One region of the Agromyces sp. NPDC058104 genome, then DNA from elsewhere that is predicted to be linked to it. Evidence: predicted binding sites of a transcription regulator. Region 1 holds the regulator's gene; the other holds the start of a gene.
What was found. Region 1 encodes HrcA, which represses chaperone genes, less so after heat shock. Its sites were predicted from a motif close to TTNGCACTCGNNNNNNNCGAGTGCNAA; they were not measured.

Region 1 (3,394 bases):
GGCTCAGCTGCTGGCTCTGGCCGTAGGGGTTCGCCGGCGGGGGAGGCGGGGTGGCGTCGGACATGGGGTTTCTCCTTGCTCGGGTCGCCCGAAGGCGAGACTTCGTCAACCGTCATGCTGGCACAGCAGAGCGCGCCGCGGGAAGAGCCCCGGCGGCGCGCTCGAAAGGTGGCTGCTACTTGATGAGCCGGATGGCGAAGGGGTAGCGGTAGTGGTTGCCGTCCTTCGCCTTGAGGAAGCCCTGGATCGAGAAGACGATGACGACGACCCAGAGGGCGAGCGGCAGGATCCACCCGATCAGCGCCCAGAAGCCGAAGGTGACGGCGGAGAGCACGGAGTTCACGATCAGGATGGCGACGTACGCGATCGCTGCGGTGATCTGGAAGTTCAGCGCCTCCTTCGCCTCGACGTTCGTGAACTGGCCGCGGTCCTTGAAGACGAGCCAGATGATCAGCGAGGGCAGGAACCCGAGGATGCCGCCGAGGTGGGCGAAGGAGGCCCACTGCAGGTCCTGCTCGCGCGTGAGCGGGCCGGCTGCGGCGGGCTGGGGCTGGCCGGCGGGGTCGGGCTGCGGGGGGTTGGGCTCGGTCATTGCACGCCTTTCGGGCTTCGGGTGTACTCGGGTGCGGGAGGGGGTCGCGGCCCCGGGGACTCGCGGGACATCCATACGGTAGCGCTGCGAACCGCCGCGGGCAACGGCGTCGTCGCCGGATGTCGCGATATGATTAGCAGTCAGACAGATCGAGTGCTAAGTCGTCGGAGGGAGCGGGGCATGGCCTCAGAACGCAGTCTCGCGGTCCTTCGGGCGATCGTGCAGGACTACGTCGCGTCGCGCGAGCCCGTCGGCTCGAAGACCATCGTCGAGCGTCACGCGTTCGGCGTCTCCGCGGCCACGATCCGCAACGACATGGCCCTCCTCGAAGAGGAGGAGCTGATCGCCGCGCCGCACACCTCCTCCGGTCGCATCCCGACCGACAAGGGGTACCGCGTCTTCGTCGACCAGCTCACCGAGGTGCGCCCGCTGAGCTCGGCGCAGCGGCAGGCCATCGAGACATTCCTCGGCGAGTCGAGCGACCTCGACGAGCTCCTCGCCCGCACCGTGCGCCTCATCTCGCAGCTCACGAAGCAGCTCGCGGTCGTGCAGTACCCGAGCTTCGCGAGTGCGCGAGTCCGCCACGTCGAGCTCGTCTCGCTCTCGCCGAACCGGGTGCTCTGCATCCTCATCGCCGACTCGGGCCAGGTCGAGCAGCGGCTCGCCGAGCTCGAGCAGCCCGTCGAGGAGTCGACGCTCGCCGAGCTGCGGCTGCGCTTGAACGAGCTGGTCGCGGGCACCACCATGGCGGATGCGACGGCGCTCCTCTCCGGCGAGATCGACGCCGTCGACCCGCGCCACGCAGCGGTGCTGCACACCCTCGCGGCGACCCTCGCCGAACAGGCGCGAGTGCAGCGCAGCGACCGGCTCGTCGTGGCCGGGGCCGCCAACCTCGTGCGCACCGAGCAGGACTTCGCGGGCTCGATCCTCGGCGTGATCGAGGCGATCGAGGAGCAGGTGGTGCTCCTCAAGCTCTTCGGCGAGATGTCGGGCGACGAGCACGCCGTCGCGGTGCGCATCGGTCGCGAGAACGCCTCGTTCGGGCTCGGCGAGACCTCGATCGTCTCGAGCGCCTTCGAGATCCCGGGCCGCGACATCTCGCGACTCGGCGTCGTCGGCCCCACCCGCATGGACTACTCCAACAGCATGGCCGCCGTCCGCGCGGTCGCCCGCTACCTCTCCCGCACGCTCGGCGAGAGCTGACCTTCCGCCCGTCGCAAGACCGGCATCCGCAATCGAAAGGACAAGCCCTCCGTGGCCGACCACTACGAGGTCCTCGGCGTCTCGCGCGAAGCGACGCCCGACGAGATCAAGAAGGCGTACCGCCGACTGGCTCGCGAACTCCACCCCGACGTGAACCCCGGTGCCGAGGCGTCCGAGCGGTTCAAGGAGGTGACGCACGCGTACGACGTGCTCTCCGACCCGAAGCAGCGCCAGCAGTACGACCTCGGCGACCAGGGCGGCTTCGGCGGCCAGGGCTTCGGCGGCTTCGGCGACATCTTCGAGACCTTCTTCGGCGCGGGCCAGCAGAGCCGGGGGCCGCGGTCGCGGCGCGAGCGCGGCCAGGACGCCCTCATCCGCGTCGAGGTCGGCCTCGACGAGGTGATCTTCGGCACGCATCGCGACATCGAGGTCGACACGGCCGTGCGCTGCGAGACCTGCCAGGGCTCGTGCTGCCAGCCGGGCACCTCGCCCGTCACGTGCGACATCTGCCGCGGCACGGGTCAGATCCAGCGCCAGGTGCGTTCGCTCCTCGGCAACGTGATGACCTCGAGCCCGTGCGGCACCTGCCGCGGCTACGGCACCATCATCGCGACGCCGTGCGTCACCTGCCAGGGCCAGGGTCGCGTGCGCGCCCGTCGCACCGTCCCCGTCGACATCCCCGCGGGCGTCGACACGGGCGTGCGCCTGCAGATGCCGGGCTCGGGCGAGGCCGGCCCCGCCGGCGGTCCCAACGGCGACCTCTACCTCGAGATCAAGGTCAAGAACCACGACGTGTTCAGCCGCAACGGCGACGACCTGCTCGCGACCCTCGAGGTCGCCATGACCGATGCGATCCTCGGCACGAATGCCACGATCCACGCGCTCGACGGCGACGTCGAGGTCGAGCTGAAGGCCGGCGTCCAGAGCGGCGAGGTCGTCACCGTGCGCGACCGCGGCGTGTCGCGCCTCCGCGGCAACGGTCGCGGCGACCTGAAGATCGGGGTCCAGGTCGTGACGCCGACGAAGCTCTCGTCGAAGGAGCGCGACCTCATCTCGCAGTTCGCCGCATCAAAGAAGTCGCCCTCGCCCGAGCTCACCCACTTCCAGCAGGGGCTCTTCGCCCGCCTGCGCGACCGCTTCCTCGGCTGACGAGGGCCGTACGATGAGCAGCCTCTACCTCGACGAGACCCTCGACCTCGGGGGGCTCGTGCCCGGCGCCGAGCTCCGGCTCACGGGCGACGAGGCGCGCCACGCCGTCACGGTCGCCCGCGTACGACCGGGTGAGCGCATCTCCATCGGCGACGGCCGCGGGGCCGTGGTGCGGGGGCAGGTCGTCGCGACCGAGTCGCGCGAGCTCACCCTCCTCGCCGAGGAGGTGCTCGTCGAGGAACGCCCCGAGATCACGATCACGCTCGTGCAGGCGCTCGCGAAGGGCGACCGCGACGAGCTGGCCGTCCAGGCTGCGACCGAGCTCGGCGTCGACGCCGTCGTCCCGTGGGCGGCGGCCCGGTCGGTCTCCCGCTGGGAGGGGCCGAAGGCCGAGAAGGGCCGCGCACGCTGGGCGAGCATCGTCCGCGAGGCCGTCAAGCAGTCGATCCG
Region 2 (3,394 bases), on a different contig from region 1:
ACGGGCGGAGGAGCTGGCGTCGAGTCTGGCCGGACTGGACGAAGTACTCGCCTCCGACCTGGCCGGCTTGATCGCCCTGGTGGAACGCGAACGCCGACAGCACGAGACGGGCGCCGCCACCGGCATCCAGCCGTCCTGACGCCCGCCGGCTTCACCCTCTGGGAACGCCGAAGGCCCGGAATCTCGATGATTCCGGGCCTCCATGTGCGGCGGGTGAGAATTCGACAGGGCGCGTGGCAGCTGGACGGTTTCGTAATCGGCACCACGACATCCCGAGCTCGCAGGAGATCTTCCAGCCGCATCTCAGTTCAGGGTGCACGCGCGATCCTCGGTACCGATCGGGGTCTGAGGATCGCCGTAGAAGACCGTTCCCACATCGGTATCACCGTCCGTAGATGAACTCCTCGGCGTGCGCGACTGCCTTCTTGAAGGAGTCGTTGCGCAGGGCCACGGCGTGGTCATCGGGTGGGGCCCCCGACGGAAGCGCCTCCATGTAGCCGGCGAGACCTTGTGGCCGAAGGACCCAGATTCCGCCGTGCGGCGGGAGATAGAACACGGCGAACGAGCGAGCCGCCGGGTCGTCCTCCCAGACGGGGACCACGGCGACGGCGGCCCCGGTGTCGACGTTCACCCACTGCGCGCGGGGGCGCGGTTGGTTCTCGTCATAGACACTCGGATCGAGGAACGGCGCGGTTCCCTCGCCCCAGCGTTCTTCGAAGCGCTCGTGAAAGATCGGAAAGACGGCGTAGTCGTAGCGGCGCCACGCCGATGCTGCGGTCTCCATGGCCTCCCTCTCGGTCAGTGCCCGCGAACGCTCACGGCACGCCAGCCGGGCGGGACCTTCGTCCTCGCCGCGGCCGTCGCCGCCTCAAGGTCCATCCCCTCTCCTTCGATCACCGTGGCGCCGCGGGTGAGGGGATCGGCGGCGATCATCGTCACCTTCCTGAGGTGGGACCGAACGGAGCCTTCGCCGGGCCCCGCAGGGGTTCGAGCGGAGCGGGTGGCTGCGATGTCTGTCATGTCTCCTCCATCACTGCGTCTGCCTCAGCGTTGCCGCGCCACCGGTCGCGGGCAGGGGGCACCCCCTCGCGAACGATGGTCCGCCCCGGATGAGCGCGGCGGGCGGCGAGGAGCGGACTCCTCGCCGCCGCTGCCGCTAGCTCGCGGCCACCTGCTGAGTGCCAGCCGTCGAGGTGATCGCGATCTTGCGCGGCTTCGCCTGCTCGCTGACCGGGATGATCACACTCAGCACGCCATTGTCGTAGTGCGCGCTGATGCCCGCCGTGTCGAGGCCGGCGCCGAGCGTGATCCGACGCAGGAACGCCCCGCTCGGTCGCTCGCGGACCAGCCACTTGGTGTCTTCGCTTGAACGCAGCGTTCGCTCGGCCCGAAGCGTCAGCAGTTGACCATCGACATCGACGTCCACCGATCCCGGGTCGATCCCGGGCAGGTCGGCTGCGAGCACATAGTGGTCGCCATCACGGTACAGATCGATCGGCATGACCCGCGGCCCCTGACTCGCGTCAAGCATGGACTCTGCGAGTCGGTCGATATCGCGAAACGGGTCCCAGAACATGGCCATGGTTTCGTCTCCTTCCGGTTCACCATTGACCGATGAGGATGAGCGATGTTCGCTCATCGCGGCGACAATATTAGCACTCTAGGTCAGCGAGTGCCAGATTCCGCGGGCAGCGCCGCATCTCTCGCAACGCCAGGCCGCGTGTTCGGCCGCCGAGACGCGCACCGCCCCGATAGCGTGGGAGCTGGATGTTCGTCGACCGCTTGGGGGAGCTCGATGTCAGTACGAAGCACGCCGTTCGTCCAGGACGGGGCGACCGGCCGCCGGGTGACCCCGTGGTGGCTCGCCTACCTCCTGGTGTTCCTTGTCCTGATCATCGGCGTGCAGGCGGGCGTCCTGGCGGTCTTCGCCTCCGCCTGGCCCGTCGAGCACGGCTCGCCCGAGGCGCAGCTGCAGGACATGATCTCCTTCGCCGCCGCGGGCCTCGCCCTCGTGCTCTGGGTGGTGCTGTTCGAACGCCGAAGGGTGAAGACGCTCGGATTCCGGCGGCCCGGGCGCGGCATCCTGACCCTCGTCGTCGGATTCGTCACCGGTGTCGTCCTCCTGTCGATCCCGGCCCTCTTCCTCTGGGCGATCGGCGCCTACGAGTCGGTCGGCGCTCCGGCCGGCGCGTCCTCGGGCTGGAACGCCCTCCCCCTCCTCGTGCTGCTCGCCCTCACCTTCGTCGTGCAGGGCGGCACCGAGGAGCTGCTGACCCGAGGATTCCTGCTCCAGAACGGCGGCCTGAAATTCCCGGGCTGGCTGGCGGTGCTGCTGCCCGCGCTGCTGTTCACGCTCATCCACGGCGTACTCGTGCACCCGCTGCCCTTCGCGATGATCTTCCTCTTCGCGCTCTTCGCCTCGTTCGTCGTGCTGCGCCAGGGCGCGCTCTGGATCGCGATCGGCGTGCACGCCGGCTGGAACTTCGCGATGGGCAACCTGTACGGCATCCCCGTGAGCGGCCTGCCGCCGCTGTCGACCTCGGCGGTGTACCTGCAGCCCGTCGCCGATGCGCCGGACTGGCTCACCGGAGGCGACTTCGGCACCGAGGCGAGCGTGCCCGCCGTGATCGTGCTGCTCATCGCCGCAGCCGTCGCGTTCGTCGTGTTCCGCCGCTGGGACGCCCGCCGTGACGCGAGCCTCCCCGAAGCGGCGCCTGCCGCCGAACTCGCCTGAACCGACTCGATCACCCCGACCCCGGCTCCGGGGTCCCGCGACGCCGCAGTTCCACCGCACCGTCCGTCTCGACCAGGAGGTCCGCCCGTGACGATCCGCAACACCCCCTACGTGCAGGATGCCGCGACCGGCAAGCGGGTCACCCGCTGGTGGCTGTCCTACCCCCTCGTCTTCATCGGGCTCGTCTTCGTCGTGCAGTTCGGCCTCATGGGCGTGTTCGAGCTCACCCTGCACCCGGAGCCCGGCTCGCCCGAGGCGCAGTGGCTCGAGATCCCCGCGAACCTGATCCCCGCGATCCTCCTGATCCTCTGGGTCGTGCTCTACGAGCGTCGCCACGTGAAGACCCTCGGCTTCCGCCGCCCCGGACGCGGTGTGCTCCTGCTCCTGCTCGGCATCCCGATCGGGGTGCTGATGATCTCCGTCCCGATCCTGTTCCTCTGGGCGACCGGCAACTACCGGCTCGTCGACCCGCCCGCCGGGGCGATCAGCGGCGGGTCCGCCGTGCTGCTCGTCCTCGCGCTCGTGCTCGCCCACGTCGTGCAGGGCGGCAACGAGGAGATCCTGATCCGCGGCTTCCTGATGCAGAACTCTGCCCTGCAGATGCCCGGCTGGCTCGCCGTCGTGCTGCCCGCACTCCTGTTCACGCTCATGCACGGCGTG

Region 2: ACFVTH_RS00660 (Hsp20/alpha crystallin family protein) is a predicted target of HrcA. The motif match lies at 1,653-1,679, and genes of this name have one in related genera.

Annotation. Positions count from the first base shown of each region.
Region 1 covers NZ_JBHVTD010000003.1:120,520-123,913, forward strand. Annotated here, with positions in the region: gene ACFVTH_RS14330 (DUF4870 domain-containing protein) at 1-64, opposite strand, end outside; gene ACFVTH_RS14335 (DUF4870 domain-containing protein) at 176-592, opposite strand; gene hrcA (heat-inducible transcriptional repressor HrcA) at 773-1,795, shown strand; gene dnaJ (molecular chaperone DnaJ) at 1,847-2,944, shown strand; gene ACFVTH_RS14350 (16S rRNA (uracil(1498)-N(3))-methyltransferase) at 2,958-3,394, shown strand, end outside.
Region 2 covers NZ_JBHVTD010000001.1:144,821-148,214, forward strand. Annotated here, with positions in the region: gene ACFVTH_RS00645 (hypothetical protein) at 1-139, shown strand, start outside; gene ACFVTH_RS00650 (hypothetical protein) at 383-784, opposite strand; gene ACFVTH_RS00655 (hypothetical protein) at 799-933, opposite strand; gene ACFVTH_RS00660 (Hsp20/alpha crystallin family protein) at 1,157-1,582, opposite strand; gene ACFVTH_RS00665 (CPBP family intramembrane glutamic endopeptidase) at 1,796-2,734, shown strand; gene ACFVTH_RS00670 (CPBP family intramembrane glutamic endopeptidase) at 2,822-3,394, shown strand, end outside.